DNA from 4 places in the Kitasatospora sp. NPDC004723 genome. Region 3 is predicted to be linked to each of the others. Evidence: riboswitches for the same ligand, from Rfam matches in the RefSeq annotation. Region 3 holds a riboswitch; each other region holds the start of a gene.

Region 1 (4,800 bases), on a different contig from region 3:
GAGTTCGGCGCCTTCCCGGCCGTGGTCGAGGCCGAGCTGGACCGCTACCTGCCGTTCCTGGCCACCACCAAGGTGCTGATGGGTGCGGTGCGCGCGGGCGTCGGCCGGGAGACCGGGCACGAGGTCATCAAGGAGCACGCCGTCGCCTCGGCGCTCGCGATGCGGGCCGGCGCCCGGGAGAACGAGCTGCTGGACCGGCTGGCGAACGACGAGCGGATCCCGCTGGACCGGGCCGCGCTGGACGCGCTGCTGGCCGACCGGCTGTCCTTCACCGGTGCGGCCGGCGCGCAGGTCGCCGAGGTCGTCCGCCGGATCGAGGCCGTCGCGGCCGCGTACCCGGAGGCCGCCAAGTACGCGCCGGGCGACATCCTCTGACGGATCGTCGGTTCTCTTCTCAGGGCCCCGTCGCCGAGGAGGCGGCGGGGCCCTCGCCGTGCTCGGCCGGGACGGCGGCGGGGTGCCCGGGGTCGAGCGGCGGGCCGTTGGTGGGGCAGGTGTAGCGGCAGTCCGGTTCGGCCACCGGGCGCTCGTCCGCCGGGGCCAGCACATTGCCGTGGACGGCGACCAGCGCGGTCAGCCCGCCGGCCACCAGGAGCCCGGCACAGATCAGCATCGCGGTGCGGAAGGCGGAGTCGACCGCGTGCGGCACCCGGTAGGCGTCCCCGCTGAGGCCGGCCAGCGCGGGCAGCGCGGCGACCGCCAGCAGGCCGGCCGCCCGGGCGGCGGCGTTGTTGACGCCGCTGGCGATGCCCGCGTGCCGCACGTCCACCGCCGCCAGCACGGTGGCGGTCAGCGGTGCGACCAGCAGCACCATGCCGAAGCCCATCACCGAGACGGCGGGCAGCACGTCCGTCCAGTACGAGGCGCCGGGGCCGATCCGCAGCATCAGCAGCACGCCCACCGCGCAGAGCATCGGGCCGACGGTGAGCGGCAGCCGGGGGCCGATCCGTTTGCCCAGCCGGCCGGCCCGGGCGGACAGCACCAGCATGATGACGGTGATCGGCACCAGGGCCAGCCCGGAGACCAGCGGGGAGAAGCCGGAGACGATCTGCAGCTGCACCACCAGCAGGAAGAAGACGCCGCTGAACGCCGCGTAGACGGCGAGGGTGACCAGGTTCACGGCGGTGAACAGCCGCGAGGAGAACAGGCCGAGCGGTAGCATCGGCTCCGGGGTGCGGCGCTCGACGGCGATGAAGGCGGATCCGAGCAGCAGTCCCGCCGCCCCGGTGACCCAGACCACGGGGGACAGCCCCTTCCCGGCGGCGGTCAGCGCATAGGTGACGGCGCCCAGCGCCAGGGCGGCCAGTGCCGCGCCGAGTACGTCGAAGCGGCCGGTCGCGGACTCGTCCCGGCTCTCCGGCACGTGCCGGGCGGACACCGCCACCACCAGCGCCGCCAGCGGCAGGTTCAGCAGGAAGATCCACCGCCAGCCGGGACCGTCCACCAGCCAGCCGCCGAGCAGCGGGCCGACCGCCGCCGACACCCCGCCGAACCCCGACCAGAGGCCGACGGCCGCCGAGCGGTCGTCCGGGTGGAAGACCGCCTGGAGCATCGCCAGCGAGCCGGGGGTGAGCAGTGCGCCGCCGATTCCCTGCACGGCGCGCGCGATGATCAGCACCTGGATGTTCGGCGCGGCGGCGCAGGCCGCGGAGGCGGCGGCGAACCAGACCACGCCGAGCAGGAAGATCCGGCGCCGTCCGTAGCGGTCGCCCAGCGCGCCGCCGAGCAGGATCAGGCCCGCCAGGGTGAGCAGATAGGCGTTGAGCGTCCATTGCAGGGCGTCGAGTTGGGCGCCGAGATCGGCGCCGATCCGGGGCAGCGCGACGTTCACGACGGTCCCGTCGAGCATCGCCATGCTGGAGCCGAGCACCGTTGCCAGAAGTACCCAGCGACCCTGCGCGGTGCCCAACCGCAGGGTGCCGGCCTCGGAGGTGGCCACGGCCCATGGTGCGTCCCGTGGGGCCCACGTGACAAGGGTCACCGGGGGTGTGTCGGGTGGTGGCCTCTCCGTAAGTGATCGCATACGTACTGGTTTTCATATGGGCGCAGGGTTGCGGATCACGTGCGCACCGTCAATGGATTGTGTGCGTACTGTGCATGCATTCCGAGCGGAGCGTCACGGCAATGCGGACTTTGGTCCCGGGTCGCGTAGATCGACATTGCTTCACCCGAACGGATGAGTTTTAGTTCAGCGACCGCCCGGCGTCAGCCCGGGTGGCCACCGGGTGGAACGCCTAGTCCTGCCGCTGCCCGGTGGTACGCAACGAACTCTGTACGGCAGGAGCGGGGGACCCACAGGTAAGTCGCCGGACCGGTATTTCCCGCGGTCCGGCTTGGGGTGAAGCCGCCTTTATCGGCGGCCGGGCAACTCCAGCCCGAACCCGACAGCTCACCTCGCAGGCGTCGGAGAGGACCTTTCGCATGCCCGCACAGGCTCGTCGTATCGCCCTGCCCCGCGCCGCTCGCATCGGCATCGCCACCGCCGTCACCGGTGCCGCCTTCGCCCTCCCGCTGGTGACCACCGTCACCGCCCAGGCCCACGAGGTGCCGGCCGCGAAGCCCGCCGCTCCGGCCGCCCAGGCCGCCCCGGCCGCTGCTCCGGCTGCTCAGGCCGCCCCGGCCGCTGCTCCGGCTGCTCAGAGCGCCCCGGCCGCCCCGGTCGAGGAGAGCTACAAGGTCGTCGGCGGGGACACCCTGTCGAAGATCGCCGCCGCGAAGCACGTCGACGGTGGCTGGCAGGCGCTGTACGAGCACAACCGCTCGGTCGTCGGCGCCAACCCGAACCTCATCTTCCCGGGCCAGAAGCTCGCGCTCGGCAGCAAGGCGGCTCCGGCCGCCAAGCCGGCCGCGCCCGCCGCCCCGGCCACCAAGTCGGCCGCTCCGGCCGCGAAGCACACCGCTCCGGCTGCCAAGCCCGCTGCTCCGGCCGCCAAGCCCGCCGCCCCGGCCACCACGCCGGCCGTCCCGGTCGGCAAGCCCGCCGTCCAGCCGCTCACCGCCCCGGTGGTCACGACCCCGGTCGTCGCCGCCACCTCCGGCTACACCACCCCGGTGGCCAACCCGAAGCTCGGCACCGCCTACGGCGTGGCCGGCTCGATGTGGTCCTCCGGCCACCACACCGGCGCCGACTTCATCGCCTCCACCGGCACCCCGCTGCGCGCCGTCGCCAACGGCACCGTGGTGAAGGCCGGCAACGGCGGCGCCTACGGCAACGAGGTCGAGATCAAGCTCGCCGACGGCAAGTACGCCCAGTACGCGCACCTGTCCTCGATCGGCGTGAAGATCGGTCAGACCGTCACCGTCGGCCAGCAGATCGGCCTCTCCGGCGCCACCGGCAACGTGACCGGCCCGCACCTGCACTTCGAGATCCGCACCGGCTCGGAGTACGGCTCGGACATCAACCCGATCGCCTACCTGCGGGCGCACGGCGTCGCGATCTGACCCTCGGGTCGGATCACACCCACCACCGCTGGGTGCGGGGCGAAACGACTCTCCCGGAACGGTCATGTCGGGTGACCGCTCGACCGGGTGATCGCCGCACCTCAAGCGGACCGACGGGCGCGGGACACGCCCGTCCGGCCGGCCCGGCTCGCGAGACCTCTCTCGCGAGCCGGGCCGGCCGCCTTCGTACGCGGTCGCGGCCGGGCCGGTTCCGCTCGAACGCGGCAGCCGGTGGTCGAACAGGTCGTCAACCCGGTGGTGGTGACGCCGGGTCGGCTTGTTTTGCGGGTCGGTGCGCCGCGCCCCGATGCTGTCGGGTTGGCACCGCCCGACCGGTCCGGCGGGCGGCACGGGCACGGCGGGTGAAGGGGGCCGGATGGCCATCCAGCGCGGGGACGCGGTCGGGAACACGGTCGGGGACGCGGGGGTGGAGCGGCTGAAGGCCGACTCGGTCGGCCTGGCGGGCGTGGTGTTCATGGCGGTCGCCACGGCCGCGCCGATCACCGCGATGACCGGCAACCTCCCGATCGTCGTCGGCCAGGGCAACGGCGCCGGCGCGCCCGCCGCGTACGTCTTCGCGACCCTGGTGCTCACCGTCTTCTCGGTCGGCTACGTGGCGATGGCCCGCCACATCACCGCGGCCGGGGCGTTCTACGGCTACATCTCGCACGGGCTCGGCCGGGTCCTCGGGATGGCCTCGGGGCTGCTGGCGGTGCTCGCGTACATCGTCTTCGAGGCGGCGGTGATCGGCTTCTTCGCGTACGCGCTGCGCGGGCTGGTCGCGGCGCAGCTGGGGGTGGAACTGCCCTGGGGCTGGTACGCGGCGGCGGGACTGCTGGTGATCGCGGTGATGGCCTGGTTCGACCTGCACCTGACCGCCCGGGTGCTCGGGGTGGCGCTGGTGCTGGAGATCGCCGTGCTGGGCGCCGTCGCGCTGGCGGTGCTGTTCACCGGCGGCGGACCGGACGGGATCGTCGGGGAGGCGCTCGATCCGCTGAACGCCTTCCGCGGTGTGGACGGCACGGGGACCGGGGGTGCCGGGCTGGGACTGTTCTTCGCGTTCTGCTCGTGGGTCGGCTTCGAGTCCACCGCGATGTACGGGGAGGAGTCCCGCGACCCCGAGCGGGTGGTGCCCAGGGCGACGCTGATCTCGGTGGTCGGGGTCGGTCTCTTCTACGTCCTGGTGTCGTGGATGATCGTCTCCGGCAACGGCGCGCGGCACGCGGTGGACGTCGCGGGCGGCCTGGTGCCCGGCAAGGACGGCAACAGCCTGTTCTTCGACCCGCTCGGCGCGCACCTCGGCGGCTGGGCGGTCACGGTCTTCCGGTGGCTGGTGGTGAGCGGCTCCTTCGCCTGCGC
Region 2 (4,800 bases), on a different contig from region 3:
CCCCGAGAGCCCGTGTGCACGCCGTGCGGTCACCGGGACACGCCCGGGATACCGTCGACCCATGCCAGCTCAGCCCGCCTCCGCCCGTCCGCCCCTGTTCACCTGGGAGTTCGCCGCCGATCCGTACCCCGCGTACGCGTGGCTGCGCGAGCACGAGCCGGTGCACCGGACCACCCTGCCGAGCGGGGTCGAGGCGTGGCTGGTCACGCGGTACGCGGACGCCCGGCAGGCGCTCGCGGACAGCCGGCTCTCCAAGAACCCGGTGCACCACAGCGAGCAGGCCCACCGCACCGGCCGGGTCGGCATCCCGGGCGAGCGCCAGGCCGATCTGATGACGCACCTGCTGAACATCGACCCGCCGGACCACACCCGGCTGCGCCGGCTGGTGTCCAAGGCGTTCACGCCGCGCCGGGTGGCGGCCTTCGAGCCGCGGGTGCAGCAGCTGACCGACCGGCTGATCGACGGCTTCGCGGCGCGCGGCTCGGCCGACCTCATCCACGAGTTCGCCTTCCCGCTCCCCATCTACGCGATCTGCGACCTGCTCGGGGTGCCGGCCGAGGACCAGGACGACTTCCGGGACTGGGCCGGGATGATGATCCGTCACGGCGGCGGCCGGCGCGGCGGGGTGGGGCGCGCGGTGAAGCGGATGCGGGCGTACCTGGCCGAGCTGATCCACCGCAAGCGGGCCGACCTCGGCGACGACCTGATCTCGGGGCTGATCCGGGCCAGCGACCACGGCGAGCACCTGACCGAGAACGAGGCGGCGGCGATGGCCTTCATCCTCCTGTTCGCCGGTTTCGAGACGACGGTCAACCTGATCGGCAACGGCGTGTACGCGCTGCTGCGCAACCCGGGCCAGCGGGCCCTGCTCCAGGAGTCCGTCGGGCGTGGCGAGAGCGCGCTGCTGGAGACCGGGATCGAGGAACTCCTGCGCTACGACGGGCCGGTGGAGCTGGCCACCTGGCGGTTCGCGACCAGTCCGCTGACCATCGGCGGGGTGGCGATCCCGGTCGGCGACCCGGTGCTGGTGGTGCTCGCGGCGGCGGACCGGGACCCGGCGCGGTTCGCCCACGAGAACACCCTGGACCTGGCCCGCGCGGACAACCCGCACCTGGGTTTCGGGCACGGCATCCACTACTGCATCGGCGCGCCGCTGGCGCGGCTGGAGGGGCGGGCCGCGCTGGCCACCCTGCTGACCCGGCTGCCGGACCTGCGGCTGGCCGCCGACCCCGACGACCTGCGCTGGCGCGGCGGTCTGATCATGCGTGGACTCCGTGAGCTTCCGGTGGAATTCACGCCGGAGAAAGCGCAGCTCGGAGCGGTTCCGGAGGCCGGTTCGGGGAGCTGACGAACCGGCACAACCGGCTGATGGGGACTCTCCGTTGCCCACTTTCAGGGGGTCTGAACCATCCTCAATCCGGACATACCGCCTCGGTTGGTAGGCAATCAATCACATGACGTGATGTTGATGTGATATCTGCGATATGAGCTTGTGATTGCTCTGAAGATCTGTCTACTCTCCGTGGAGTTCGCAGCTGCGAGCCCCGTGCGCGGAACGCCGAGTCCTGCCCGCCGCACCACGGGAAACCGATCAGAACCCTGGGCAGGGGCGGGGGACCCAGGTTTTGCGCCGTCTCCCACGGCTAGGGGTGAAGCCGCCTCCGCGCGGCCGGGCCACCTCCCGGTCCGAACCCGACAGCTCACCTCGCAGGCGTGCGGAGAGGGACCTCTTCATGCTGTTCGTTGGAACCGGTCGTCACCGTCGCCGTACCCAGGCCGAGAAGGCCATCGCCGTCGCCGGTGTCGCCGGCGTCGGGCTGGCGATGCCCATCCTGAGCGCCACCGGCGCCTCCGCCGCCCCGGCCTCCACCTGGGACGCGGTCGCCCAGTGCGAGAGCGGCGGCAACTGGAGCATCAACACCGGCAACGGCTTCTACGGCGGCCTCCAGTTCACCTCCAGCACCTGGAAGGCGTACGGCGGCACCGCCTACGCGCCGCAGGCCAACCAGGCCTCGAAGGGGCAGCAGATCTCGGTCGCCGAGAAGGTCCTCGCCTCGCAGGGCCCGGGCGCCTGGCCGGTCTGCTCCCAGAAGGCGGGCCTGACCAAGGGCGGCGCCCCGGCGGCGGTCGACACCTCGACGGACGCCAAGCCGGCCGCCCCGAAGCCGCAGGCCCAGCAGCAGACCCCGAAGCCCGCCGCCCCGAAGCCGGCCGCCACGCCGCAGGCCCAGCCGCAGCAGCAGGCCGCCAAGCCGCAGGCCCGCCAGTACGCGCCGCAGAGCGCCCAGCAGACCCAGCAGGCCCCGCAGCAGACCCAGCAGCAGGCCCCGCAGGCGCCGGCCTTCTCCGGCAAGGCCGGCTGGGACGCCGACGCCAAGGTGTACTGGTACCAGAACAACGGCGCCTGGTACTGGACCAGCCACCAGAGCGTCTACCAGCAGTACGCCGGCCAGCCGGCCGCCCAGCCCGTCCAGAGCGCCCCCGCCGCGCAGCAGCAGCAGTCGGCCGGCCAGGGCTACACCGTCCGGTCCGGCGACACGCTCGCCGGGATCGCCACCACCCAGGGCGTCTCCGGCGGCTGGCAGGCGCTGTACGACGGCAACCGCGGCACCGTCGGCGGCGACCCGAACCTGATCGTCCCGGGCCAGGTCCTGACCCTCGGCTGACGGCCGGTCCGATCCCGCGGACGGACGGAGGGGGCCGATCGGTCCCCTTCGTCCGCATCCGGGCCCCGCAGGTCGGGCAACCAGGTGAACTACCGGTGGGTAGCACGGCCACACGCTGAGACGGAACCGAGGTCGACGTGGCCCGGACAGCCCGTGCGGTTAGGCTCTGGTCGTAACGACTCCGCAATCGTCCGGCCGACTGCACCCCACCGTCAGCCGAACCTGCTTCCGCTAGGAGATGCCTCGTGCCGTCCATCGATGTCGTCGTCGCTCGTGAGATTCTCGACTCGCGCGGCAACCCCACGGTCGAGGTCGAGGTCGGCCTCGACGACGGCAGCACCGGCCGTGCCGCCGTCCCGTCGGGTGCTTCCACCGGTGCCTTCGAGGCGCTGGAGCTCCGCGACGGTGACAAGAACCGCTACTTCGGCAAGGGCGTGGAGAAGGCCGTCCTGGCCGTCATCGAGCAGATCGGCCCCGAGCTGGTCGGCTACGACGCCACCGAGCAGCGCCTGATCGACCAGGCCATGCTCGACCTGGACGCCACCCCGGACAAGTCCTCGCTCGGCGCCAACGCCATCCTGGGCGTCTCGCTGGCCGTCGCGCACGCCGCCTCCGAGGCCAGCGACCTGCCGCTGTTCCGCTACCTGGGCGGCCCGAACGCGCACGTCCTGCCGGTCCCGATGATGAACATCCTCAACGGCGGCTCGCACGCGGACTCCAACGTCGACATCCAGGAGTTCATGATCGCCCCGATCGGCGCGGAGTCCTTCTCCGAGGCCGTCCGCTGGGGCGTCGAGGTCTACCACACCCTCAAGGGCGTGCTGAAGGAGCGCGGTCTGTCGACCGGCCTGGGCGACGAGGGCGGCTTCGCCCCGAACCTGGACTCCAACCGCGAGGCCCTGGACCTCATCGTCGAGGCCATCCAGAAGGCCGGCTACGTGCCGGGCAAGGACGTCGCGCTGGCCCTGGACGTCGCCTCCTCCGAGTTCTACGAGGACGGCGCCTACCAGTTCGAGGGCAAGGGGCTCTCCTCCGCCGAGCTCATCGAGTACTACGCCGGCCTGGTCGCCGCCTACCCGCTGGTCTCCATTGAGGACCCGCTGGACGAGTCGGACTGGGACGGCTGGAAGGCCATGACCGAGAAGCTGGGCGACAAGGTCCAGCTGGTCGGCGACGACCTGTTCGTCACCAACCCGGCCCGTCTGGCCCGCGGCATCGAGACCGGCACCGCCAACGCGCTGCTGGTGAAGGTCAACCAGATCGGCTCGCTGACCGAGACCCTGGACGCCGTCGAGCTGGCCCAGCGCAACGGCTACCGCTGCATGATGTCGCACCGCTCCGGCGAGACCGAGGACGTCACCATCGCCGACCTGGCCGTCGCCACCAACTGCGGCCAGATCAAGACCGGCGCCCCGGCCCGCTCCGAGCGCGTCGCCAAGTACAACCAGCTGCTGCGCATCGAGGAGATCCTCGACGACGCCGCCGAGTACGCCGGCCGCGGCGCGTTCCCGCGGTTCAAGCACGAGGGCTGAGCCCGACCTGCGGCGCCCGGCCGGTATCGCCGGGACGCCAGGTAGCGCACGCCTGACCGGTGCCCCGCCGTTCACCCCGTAGGGTGGACGGCGGGGCACCGTCGCGACCAGGAGGGGACACCGCAGATGGCAGGCTGGAGGATCCCGGGCTTGGCGGCCCGGCCTCGGTTCACGAGCCGGGCGACCGTCCTCGTCCTGGTGCTCTGCTCCCTGGTGGCGATCCTCGCTTACCCGACCCGGCAGTTCATCTCGCAGCGTTCGGAGATCTCGGCGCAGCGCGCCCGGGCTGAGCACGCCCGGCAGCAGGTCGAGCAGCTGCGCCGGGAGAAGGCCCGCTGGCAGGACCCGGAGTACGTCAAGGCGCAGGCCCGCACCCGGCTGCACTACGCGATGCCGGGGGAGACCCCGTACATCGCGGTGGACCCGGCGGCCCAGGACGCGGCGAAGTCCGCGCTGGGCGCTCCGGCGCCCGCGGCGGGCCCGGCGGCCGGTCCGGCCGAGGCGGCCCGGCCCTGGTACGCCAGCGTCTGGGACTCCGTGGACGCCGCCGCCGCACCCCTGGCCGCTCCCGCGCCGGTGACCCCCGCCACCCCGGGGCAGCC
Region 3 (4,800 bases):
GGCCCGGGAGAGGTAGCCCTCCGGATCGGTGGAGAGCATCAGCTGGACGGTACGGGTCATCCCGCCGCCGCGGTACTCGGCGCCGGCCACGGTGGCGAGGTCGCCGCGCAGCCGGTTGAGCTCGTCCTGGGCGACGGCGATCTGCTGCTGCAGCGTCCCGGTCTCGTACTGGAGCTTCTGCTGGGCCTCCTGGGCGGCGTTGAAGCGCTCCGAGGCCTGCTCGGCCTCGTCGTAGAGCTGCTCCACCTGGGCCTTGACGTCCTTGCGGTCGGCCGGGCCGTCCGGCGAGCCGGGCGCGGCCTGGGCGCAGCCGCCCGTCGCCACGCCGAGCGCGGTGGTGGCCGCCGCGGTGAACACCAGCGCCCGGGCGAGCGCGTGCGCACCTGACAGCGGGGAACGGCGGTGCACGGCCATGCGACGTCGGCTCCGATCCTGGGCCCGGCCCGCCGCCGCGCCGGGACGGGCGGCGGTCGAAGCGGGCGTCCGGTGGCAGACGTTAGCGAGTCCGGGCAACCGATTCCAAACCCCTCCGAACCCGAATATTCGGACACTAATCGGACGTCAGATCGGTTCGCGGACCGAGCGCCCCGTCGGGCCGGGGAAAGCCGCGGGCCCGGTCCCCCGCGCGGGGGACCGGGCCCGAGGAGCCTGCCGACCGTGGGTCAGAGGCGCACGATGGTGTTGACCGGCATGTTGGAGGCCGACTCGTAGCGGACCGACGCGCCCGGCTTCGGGGCGTGGATGACCTGGCCGCCGCCCACGTAGATGCCCACGTGGTGGCGGTCGCCGTAGAAGATCACCAGGTCGCCGGGCTGGGCCTTGGAGATGTCCGACCCGATCTGGGTACCGGCGGTCGCCTGCGCCTGCGAGGTGCGCGGCAGCGACACGCCCGCCTGGGCGTACGCCCAGCCGGTGAGGCCCGAGCAGTCGAAGGAGTTGGGGCCGGTGGCGCCGTAGACGTACGGCGAGCCGAGCTTGCTCTCGGCGGCGGCGATCGCGGCGGCGGCACGCGAGCCGTTGGCGGCGGGCGCGGCCGGCTTGGCGGCCTCGGCGGCCGGGGCCGACGCGGTCGAGGAGCTCGACGAGCCGGAGGAGCTCGATGAACCCGAGGACGGCGCGCTCAGGTTGCTGCGGTTGTTGTCCCGGGAGGCGCGCTCGGCGTCGGCCTTCTCCTTGGCGGCCTTGGCGGCCTCGGCCTTGGCGGCGTCCGCCTTCGCCTTCGCCTCGGCGGCGGCCTTCTCCTCGGCCGCGCGGATGGCCTGACGCTCCTGCTCGGTGAGCGTGTTGAGCAGGTCCTGGGCCTTCTGCAGCTTGCCCTGGACCTCCTCCTTGGAGGACTTCAGCTGCTGGGTGGTGGCCTCCAGCTCGCCGAGCTTGGCCTGGGTCTCGGTGCGGTCCTGGTCGAGCCTGCGCTGCTGCTCCTGGAGCTCCTTCAGCGCGCCGGACTGGGTGGAGCCGGCCTGGTTCAGGGCGTCGGCCTGGCTGAGGAAGTTGTCCGGGCTGGCGGAGAGCATCAGCTGGACGGTCTGCGAGATGCCGCCCGTGCGGTACTGCTCGCCGGCGATCTCGGAGAGACCACCCTGCGCCTCGATCACCGAGGCCTGCTGACGGGCCACCTTGTCCTGCAGCTCGGCGACCTGCTTCTGCAGCTCCTGCTGCTTGGCCTGGGCGCCGTTGTACTTCTCGGTGGCGACCTCGGCCTGCTCGTTGAGCTGGTCGACCTGCTCCTTGACCTGGTCCTTGGTCGGCGCCGGGTCGGCGTGGGCGCCGGACTGCGCGGAGAGGGCGACGGCAGCGGCGGCGACCCCGGTCAGGATCGAGACACGGGCGCGGCCGGCGGGCTTGGGACGACGATGGGACGCCACGAAGGCGGACTCCTTCTTCCTCATCCGCCTACCGGGTGAGCTGACGGGTTCGGGCGGAAGCGTGCCCTACGACGCCTCACCCGCCGCTCGCGCGGCCGGCCTGGCGCCGATTCACCCCGGAGGAACGTGGTTCCCCGGCTCCGCTCCACAGCGGGCCCCCCGACTGCTGGGTCCTCACTCGAACGGGCGACCCGAAGGCCCCGTCCCACTGCTTCGCGAACTCGGCGGCGAACCCCGCCGCCACCCAGGCTGGGTGATCGACTGTGCGTGGTTCGAGTCACGACCCTAGTAACAGATCCGTGATCCGTTCAAATCCTTGTCAGAAAAAAGCCGGAAGAATGCCCAAGTTCTTTTGTGAATATGACCGACCGTGACCAACCATCCACGTCCGGCTGATCATTTTCCGTCAGACGGTCGAACGGGTGGGCGAAACGCCAACGCCACCCCCGTGCGGAGGTGGCGCTGATCACAGGGGCCCTCGGCGGGCGCCCCGGGCGTGTCGTGCCGGTCCGTCAGACCCGGCGGATCGTGTTGATCTTCATGGCGTCGGCCTTCATCACCTTCACCACGTCACCGGTGTGCGGCGCGTGCACCACCATGCCGTTGCCGATGTACATGCCGACGTGGCTGCGGTCGTCGCGGTAGATGATCAGGTCGCCCGGCTGGGCCTCGGCCAGCGACGGCACCCGGGAGCCGTAGTTGCCCTGCGCCTGCGAGGTGCGCGGCAGCGAGACGCCGGCCTTCCCGTACGCCCAGACCATCAGGCCGGAGCAGTCGAAGGTGCTCGGGCCGGTGGCACCCCAGACGTACGGCGAGCCCTGCTTGCCCATCGCGTTGGAGACCGCGGCGCCGGCCATGCCGCTGGCCTGCGGCAGGCTGCCCAGGTCGGTGCGCTCGTTGCCGCGCGAGGCGCGGTCGGCCTGCTGCTGCGCCGTCTTCAGCGCGGCGCGGTCGGCGGCGCTCAGCGAGTTCAGCAGGTCCTGGGCTTCCTTGAGCTTCTTGTTGACCTCGGCCTTGGACTGGTTCAGGTCCTTGGTGGTGGTGTCCAGCGAGGCCAGGACGGCGGCGGCCTCGGTCTTCTGCTGGTCGAGCCGGCGCTGCTGGTCCTGCAGGCCCTTGAGCGCCTCGGCCTGGCTGGAGCTGGCCTGCTGCACGCTGGAGGCCTTGTCCAGGTAGCCGGACGGGTCCGAGGAGAGCATCAGCTGGACGGACGGGTCGATGCCGCCGGTGCGGTACTGCTCGCCCGCCACCTCGGACAGCCCGGCCTGAAGCTGGGTCATCTGCTCCTGGCCGCGGGCCACCTGGTCCTGCAGCTGGTCGGCCTGCTTGCGCAGCTGGTCGGCGCGCTCCTTGGCGCCGTTGTACCGCTCGGTGGCCTGCTCGGCCTCCTCCTGCAGCTGGTCGATCTGCGCCTTGACGTCGTCCTTCTTGGGCGACGGGCTGGGCGCGGCGTGGGCGGCGACCTGGGCGGAGAGAGCGACCGCGGTCGCAGCGGCAGCGGTGAGCACGGAGACCCGCGCGCGGCTCGGCTGCTTGGGACGGCGGTGGGAGGCCAAGGGACCGGCTCCTTCTTCCAATGGCCTCACCCGAACGGGTGAGAATCCGGAAAATAGGTTTGACGCCAGACCCTAGTGAAGATCCACGATTCGCGCCACTCCCCCGATCGCGTGAACCCGCGCCGCCGATCTGACTTCACAGAACTCGCACAACATTGCCATCAGGGCGCTGACCAGCCGTCATGCCGGCCTGCTCGCGCCCGGGGGCGGTTACGGCCGGGCCAGCCGGTTCAGCAGCAGGACCGATGCGACGGGGCGCGCGCCGGCCTTCCGCACGCCCTCCGCGACCTCCCGGTCGGTGGAGACCACCACCACCGGGCGCCCCTGCGGCTCCGCCCGGACCAGTCGGCGGATCAGCTCGTCCGCCGTCTCCCCGGTCCGGCTGAACCGCACCCGCACCCCGCGCGGCGGCGCCATGATCACCGGCACGTCCAGGTCCTGGCCGTCGAACACACAGGTGACCTCCGCCTGGGTGCGCTGCGCCAGCATCGCCAGCCCGCCCAGCAGCCGGATCCGCTGCTGCTCCAGCGGCAGCGTCGGATAGCCCGTCTTGGTCACGTTGTAGCCGTCCACCACCAGATGGACCTGCGGGATCGCCAGCAGCTGGTCCAGCAGCGCCGGATCGTCCTCGGCCAGGCCGCGCCGCGCCACGTCGTGCGGCGAGGCCGAGCCCGGCTCCACCGCCTCCACCAGGTCCGCCGGGCGGATCTGGGACACCGGCAGCGCCAGCTCCCGCTGGAGCCCCTGCGCCGACTGCAGCACGGTGTCCAGCAGCAGCCGCAGCCGCATGTCCTCGACGCCGCGCCCCTCACGGGCCGACCGGCGCCCCTGCTCGGCGGCGTTCTCCAGCTCCGTGACCCGGTGCCGCAGCCGGCGCGCCTCGCTCTCCGCCGTGTTCCGCTCGGCCGCCGCCTGCGCCCTGACCGCCTCCAGCTCGGCGGCCACCTTACGGGTCTCCGCCTGCGCCCTCCGGGTGTCGCTCTCCAGCGACCGCAGCCTGCGGCGCAGCGAATCCGCCTCCCGGCGGACGTCCTCCGACTCGGCCCGCTGGCGGTCCAGGTCGGCGCGCGCCGCCGAGCGCACCTCGGCCAGCTCGGCCTGCAGCTTCTCCACCAGCCGGGCCGCCTCGGCCGCCGCGCCCTCGGCACCCGCCCGCTCGGCCTCCTCGCCGGCCTCGGCGACCAGCCGGCTCCACCCCGCGGAGCGCACCAGGTAGGCGGCCGCCGCGACGTCCATCGGGTCCGCGGCGCCCGGCACGGTGCCCGACTCCAGGGCCCTGACCAGGTCCGGCTGGCCCAGTCGCAGCCGCTCCGCTATCCGCGACCGGAAGGCCGGCTCCGCCTCCAGCGCCGCCGCCAGCGCGGTCGCCGCGTACTTGG
Region 4 (4,800 bases), on a different contig from region 3:
CCTCCGGGTCCAGCCACAGTTCGTTGCCTCCGAACTCGCAGTCCAGTACCAGCAGGTCGTCCGGCTTGCCGTCGGCCCCGGCGCGGAAGGCGATCCCGGCCCGGCGGTAGCCGGTGAAGCGGCAGCGGCCGAAGGTGACGGACTCGCCGGCGAGTTCGTGCCGGGTGGTGGAGACCGCGAAGTCGCTGTGCCCGGCGGCGTCGATCAGCAGCCCGTCGAAGACGGTGCCCTTGTCCCGGCCGAGCGCGTGCAGGGCCACTCCCCCGGCCGCGTTGCCGTAGAGCACGCTCGCGGTGTAGTCGAAGTCGTTGAGGTAGGCGCCGTGCTCGATGCCCCAGCCGCCGTTGTGGTAGGCGGCGAACTCGGTGACCACATGGTGCTGCTTGGCGTTGAGCCAGACGAAGATGCCGTCCTGCAGGTTGTTGTGGGCCAGGCAGCGCTGGAAGGTCCAGACGCCCTCGCTGTTCTCCGGCCACTCGAAGCCGGAGGCGCCGTTGGCCCCCCGCACACCGACCGCCACGCAGTCCAGCGCCTTGCCGCCGGTGCCGGCGCCGAGGTTGAAGCCGGTCAGCCGGTAGGCGCGGGGGTTGGGTTCGAGCAGGGTGCGGGAGGCCACGCAGGACTCGTAGACGATGTCGTCGGAGGGCTGCTGGGGGGTGCGGGTGTCCAGCGGCCCGTCCCACCAGTAGGCGTCCTCCCAGGTCTCGTGGCTGATGCAGCCGCGGAAGGTGATGCCGTGACTGGCGTGCGGGACGTACGCGTGGCTGCCGGCGTCGCGGACCACCACGCCCTCGACGACGGTGCCGCGGGCGGCGTCGCCGAGCCGGTGGAAGTGCAGGCCGTAGCGGCCGAGCACCGGCGCGGTGACCGGGGCGGTGCCGTCCGGGCCCTTCCAGGTCTCCTTGGTGCCGGCGCGCGGGCCGACCCAGCGCAGCGCGGTGTGCCGGACGTCGGCGCGGCGGGAGCTGGTGAGGTGGACGTGGCTGCGGCCCTTCGCGGTGCCCTCGACCCGGACGCTGCGGGTCAGGTTGAGCACCTCGGCGCCGACGGTGACGCCCCCTCCGGCGGCGACCTTCGGGTGGGGGTGCTCGAGCGGGGTGTCCAGGGTGACGGTGGTTCCGCTGACGGACCGGATGGTGACGAGGTCGTAGCGGTCGGCGAAGTCCTCCTGGTCGGGCGGGCCGGTCGGGGTGACGGCGAGTTCGTCGCCGGGCAGCCAGCCGGCGGGCGGGGCGGCCAGGGCGAGGGCGGTGTCGCCGGCCCTGAGCTCGCCCTCGGCGCGGACCCAGGCGGTCTTGGCGGCGCCGTCCAGTCGCAGGTAGCCGGCGCCGGTGACCCAGAGGCCGACGTCGGTGTCGACCACCTTCATGCCGTCGCCCTGGAAGCGCTTCTCGTCGACGCCGGGGAAGCGCAGGGTGTGGACGTGGGCGCCGTCGGGGGCGAGGGCGAGGGCGCCGCGGACCTCGACGTTGCCGGTGGCGGCGAGGGTGAGGGTGCGGTCGGCGGCGAAGGTGAGCGCGCCGCCGGGCTCGACCAGCAGGGAGCCGACCTCGGCGTCGGTGTCGAGCAGCACCCGGTCGGTGATCCGTACGGCGCTGCGCGGGCCGGGCGGGTTGCCGCCCCAGCCGGCCCGGTCGGACCAGCGGCGTCCGCCCTGGTCCACGGTGGGCGCGGGGGCGGGCTGTTCGGGGGCTCCGCTGCCCGGCGGGCCGGTGCCGTCCGGCGGGGCGCCGCCATGGCCGCCGTCGGGGCCCATCGGTCCGGCGGCCTCGGTCGGGGTCGTCCCGATGACGGCGGCCGGGGTGACGAGCCGGGTCTCGCCGGTCAGCGAGCGGCGCAGGACCTCCTCCCCGCTGATCGCCGCGAAGGCGGTGCCGACGGCGAGCCAGCGCAGTAACGCCCGGCGGGTCAGGTGAGTTCGGGATGGTTCGGGTGGGATGTCCGCTCTGCGGTGCTTTGCCCGGCGATGCGCTCCAGCCGGCCGAACGGCCGAACGGGAGGCATCCGGCTCCTCGTCGATGCCCATCGGTGCGTAGCCCTCTCCCCGGACGGCTGCGGCGTGCCGGCGTGCCGCCGACGCTCTGAAGCATAGGCAGTTGCACGGGCCACGACCGGCATTGCGGGAAATCGGTCATTTCTGATCATGAAGGACAGCCATTCGGCCGGGCCTTCGTAAACCGTGATGAGCGTCACACATGTTTGCGGTTTGAACGCGCCTCTGCTTAACGTGCTCCCCGTTCGTGGCCACACGGACCCAGTTCGTCCGCGACGCCGAGTCCTGCCGTCGGGCGCACTGGCAGCGCAATGCACCACGGCAGGAGCGGGGGAACCACAGGTAGTTCGCCCAGGACCGGTCCACGGACCGGCCCGGGGCTAGGGGTGAAGCCGCGTCCACAGCGCGGCCGGGCAACTCCAGCCCGAATCCGACAGCTCACCTCGCAGGCGTGGGAGAGGACCGCGTCTTCATGCTGCCCACCAACGGCACCCGACTGTCCGGCCGTACCCGTCGCGCGATCGCCACCCTCGGCGTCGCGGGCATCGGCCTCACCATCCCCTGCCTGACCGCCGGCACCGCCTCGGCCGCCTCCGTCGCCACCTGGGACAAGGTCGCCCGGTGCGAGAGCGGCGGCAACTGGAGCATCAACACCGGCAACGGCTTCTACGGCGGCCTCCAGTTCACCAACTCCACCTGGGCCTCGTTCGGCGGCACCGGCTACGCCGCGCGCGCCGACCTGGCCACCAAGGACCAGCAGATCGCGATCGCCGAGAAGGTCCTGGCCGTGCAGGGCCCCGGCGCCTGGCCGGTCTGCTCGGTCCAGGCCGGTCTGACCAAGGGCGGCGCCCCGGCCGCGGTGGACACCTCCTCCGCCGCCGCCACCAAGCCGGCCGCCCAGACCCCGGCCCCGGCCGCCAAGCCGGCCGAGAAGCCCGCCACGGCCCCGCAGAACCGGCAGTGGCGTCAGCAGGCCGGTCAGCAGGCCGCCGAGGACTACACCGTGGTCGCCGGCGACTGGCTGTCCACCATCGCCGACCGGCACCAGGTCCAGGGCGGCTGGCAGCGGCTGTACGAGCTCAACCGCGCCACCCTGACCGACGGCCCGCACGCCATCTACCCGGGCCAGCACCTGACCCTCGGCGAGCGCGCCACCGGCCAGGGCTTCGACTGGTTCAACCGCGACCAGGGCGGCACCCAGGGCCAGGCCCCGACCCCGGCCACCCCGCCCGCGACCGAGCCCACCGCGCAGGCCGAGACCCCGGCCCCCGCCCCGACCGCCACCGGCAGCATGGCCGCCGCCGTCGCCTTCGCCCAGTCGAAGGTCGGCCAGGCCTACGTCTACGGCGGCACCGGCAACGGCGGCTGGGACTGCTCCGGCCTCACCCAGGCCGCGCTGCGCGCCGCGGGCATCTCCGTCCCGCGCGTCGCCGCCGACCAGGCCGCCGCGTCCACCCACGTCTCGCTGGACGCCCTCAAGCCGGGCGACCTGCTGTTCTGGTCCAACAACGGCAAGGACTCCGGCGTCTACCACGTCGCGCTCTACATCGGCGACGGCAGGTACGTCGAGGCCGCCAACCCGAGCTCGGGCGTGCGCGTCCAGACCGTCGCCAACTGGGCCCCGGACTTCGCCGGCCGGGTCTGATCCCGCGACACCGTCACACCTGCCACACCTGCCACACCGTCACACCGACGCCCCCGGGGAGAGTCCTGCCGCTCCTCCCCGGGGGCTTCGGCCTGCCCGGACGTGCCGCGGCGGGTCCGGGCGCCGCACGGCCGTGGCCGAACGGGGCCGCAGCGGGCATGCTGCTGCCCTGCCCCCGAGAAGGAGTCACCATGGCCCAGGTCACCGTCTCGCTCGACGCCGATCTCGCGATCGACGTGATGATGCTGTCCGGCACCAGCAGCCCGCAGGACGCCGTCGAACTGATCCTCCGTGACTACCTGGAGCGGGGCCGGCGCACCGAGGCCCGCACCGGCGACGCCGCCGACGGCCACCGGGTGTCCCAGGAGCGCCCCCACGCCCAGGAGGGCTGAGCCCGGGAACGCCCGAGGACCCGGGCACACCGAAGGGGCCCGGGAGCAGCTCGCTCCCGGGCCCCTCCCGGCTCCGCTCAGCGCGCGCGGGCGCCGGTCGACCCGCGCATCACCAGCTCCGGCTGGAACATGAACTCCCCGCGCTGCGCGGCGTTCCCGCCGACCTCCTCCAGCAGCGCGTCCACCGCCGCGGTGGCCATCGCCTCCACCGGCTGGCGCACGGTGGTCAGCGGCGGCTCAGTGAAGGCGATCAGCGGCGAGTCGTCGAAGCCGACCACCGACACGTCCTGAGGCACCGACAGACCCCGCTGCCGGACCGCCCGGATCGCGCCGAGCGCCATCATGTCGCTGCCGCAGACGATCGCCGTGCAGCCCTTGTCGAGCAGCGCCCCGGCCGCCGCGTGCCCGCCCTCCACGCTGAACAGCGTGTGGTGGACGAGCCCCTGGGCCTCCTGCGCGGTGTACCCCAGCACCTCGCGCATGGCCGCGGTGAAGCCCTCGATCTTGCGCAGCACCGGCACGTACCGCTGCTGGCCGACCGCCAGACCGATCCGCTCGTGGCCGAGTTCGGCCAGGTGCTGGACGGCCATCCACATCGCGGCCCGGTCGTCGGGCGAGATGAACGGCGCGTCGATCCGCTCGCTGTAGCCGTTGATCAGCACGAACGGCACCCCGCGTCCGGCCAGCCGGGCGTACCGGTCGTGGTCGGCGGTGGAGTCGGCGTGCAGACCGGAGACGAAGACGATGCCCGCCACGCCCCGGTCGACCAG

The links. A riboswitch is a leader RNA that binds a small molecule or an ion and turns the genes downstream of it on or off. The one in region 3 is predicted to bind cyclic di-AMP.
Region 1: another riboswitch for cyclic di-AMP. It lies ahead of ABZW10_RS23215 (LysM peptidoglycan-binding domain-containing M23 family metallopeptidase); the one in region 3 lies ahead of ABZW10_RS08640 (NlpC/P60 family protein).
Region 2: another riboswitch for cyclic di-AMP. It lies ahead of ABZW10_RS37220 (transglycosylase family protein); the one in region 3 lies ahead of ABZW10_RS08640 (NlpC/P60 family protein).
Region 4: another riboswitch for cyclic di-AMP. It lies ahead of ABZW10_RS34595 (transglycosylase family protein); the one in region 3 lies ahead of ABZW10_RS08640 (NlpC/P60 family protein).

What each region holds. Positions count from the first base shown of each region.
Region 1 covers NZ_JBEXJT010000025.1:77,547-82,346, reverse strand. Annotated here, with positions in the region: gene purB (adenylosuccinate lyase) at 1-375, shown strand, start outside; gene ABZW10_RS23220 (MFS transporter) at 395-2,023, opposite strand; cyclic di-AMP (ydaO/yuaA leader) riboswitch at 2,252-2,418, shown strand; gene ABZW10_RS23215 (LysM peptidoglycan-binding domain-containing M23 family metallopeptidase) at 2,422-3,441, shown strand; gene ABZW10_RS23210 (APC family permease) at 3,818-4,800, shown strand, end outside.
Region 2 covers NZ_JBEXJT010000073.1:6,779-11,578, reverse strand. Annotated here, with positions in the region: gene ABZW10_RS37225 (cytochrome P450) at 62-1,348, shown strand; cyclic di-AMP (ydaO/yuaA leader) riboswitch at 1,585-1,728, shown strand; gene ABZW10_RS37220 (transglycosylase family protein) at 1,734-2,666, shown strand; gene eno (phosphopyruvate hydratase) at 2,912-4,198, shown strand; gene ABZW10_RS37210 (septum formation initiator family protein) at 4,349-4,800, shown strand, end outside.
Region 3 covers NZ_JBEXJT010000005.1:144,660-149,459, forward strand. Annotated here, with positions in the region: gene ABZW10_RS08635 (NlpC/P60 family protein) at 1-414, opposite strand, end outside; gene ABZW10_RS08640 (NlpC/P60 family protein) at 663-1,865, opposite strand; cyclic di-AMP (ydaO/yuaA leader) riboswitch at 1,876-2,032, opposite strand; gene ABZW10_RS08645 (NlpC/P60 family protein) at 2,378-3,421, opposite strand; gene ABZW10_RS08650 (NYN domain-containing protein) at 3,632-4,800, opposite strand, start outside.
Region 4 covers NZ_JBEXJT010000058.1:40,987-45,786, reverse strand. Annotated here, with positions in the region: gene ABZW10_RS34600 (hypothetical protein) at 1-2,026, opposite strand, end outside; cyclic di-AMP (ydaO/yuaA leader) riboswitch at 2,332-2,458, shown strand; gene ABZW10_RS34595 (transglycosylase family protein) at 2,445-3,638, shown strand; gene ABZW10_RS34590 (hypothetical protein) at 3,830-4,030, shown strand; gene ABZW10_RS34585 (LacI family DNA-binding transcriptional regulator) at 4,108-4,800, opposite strand, start outside.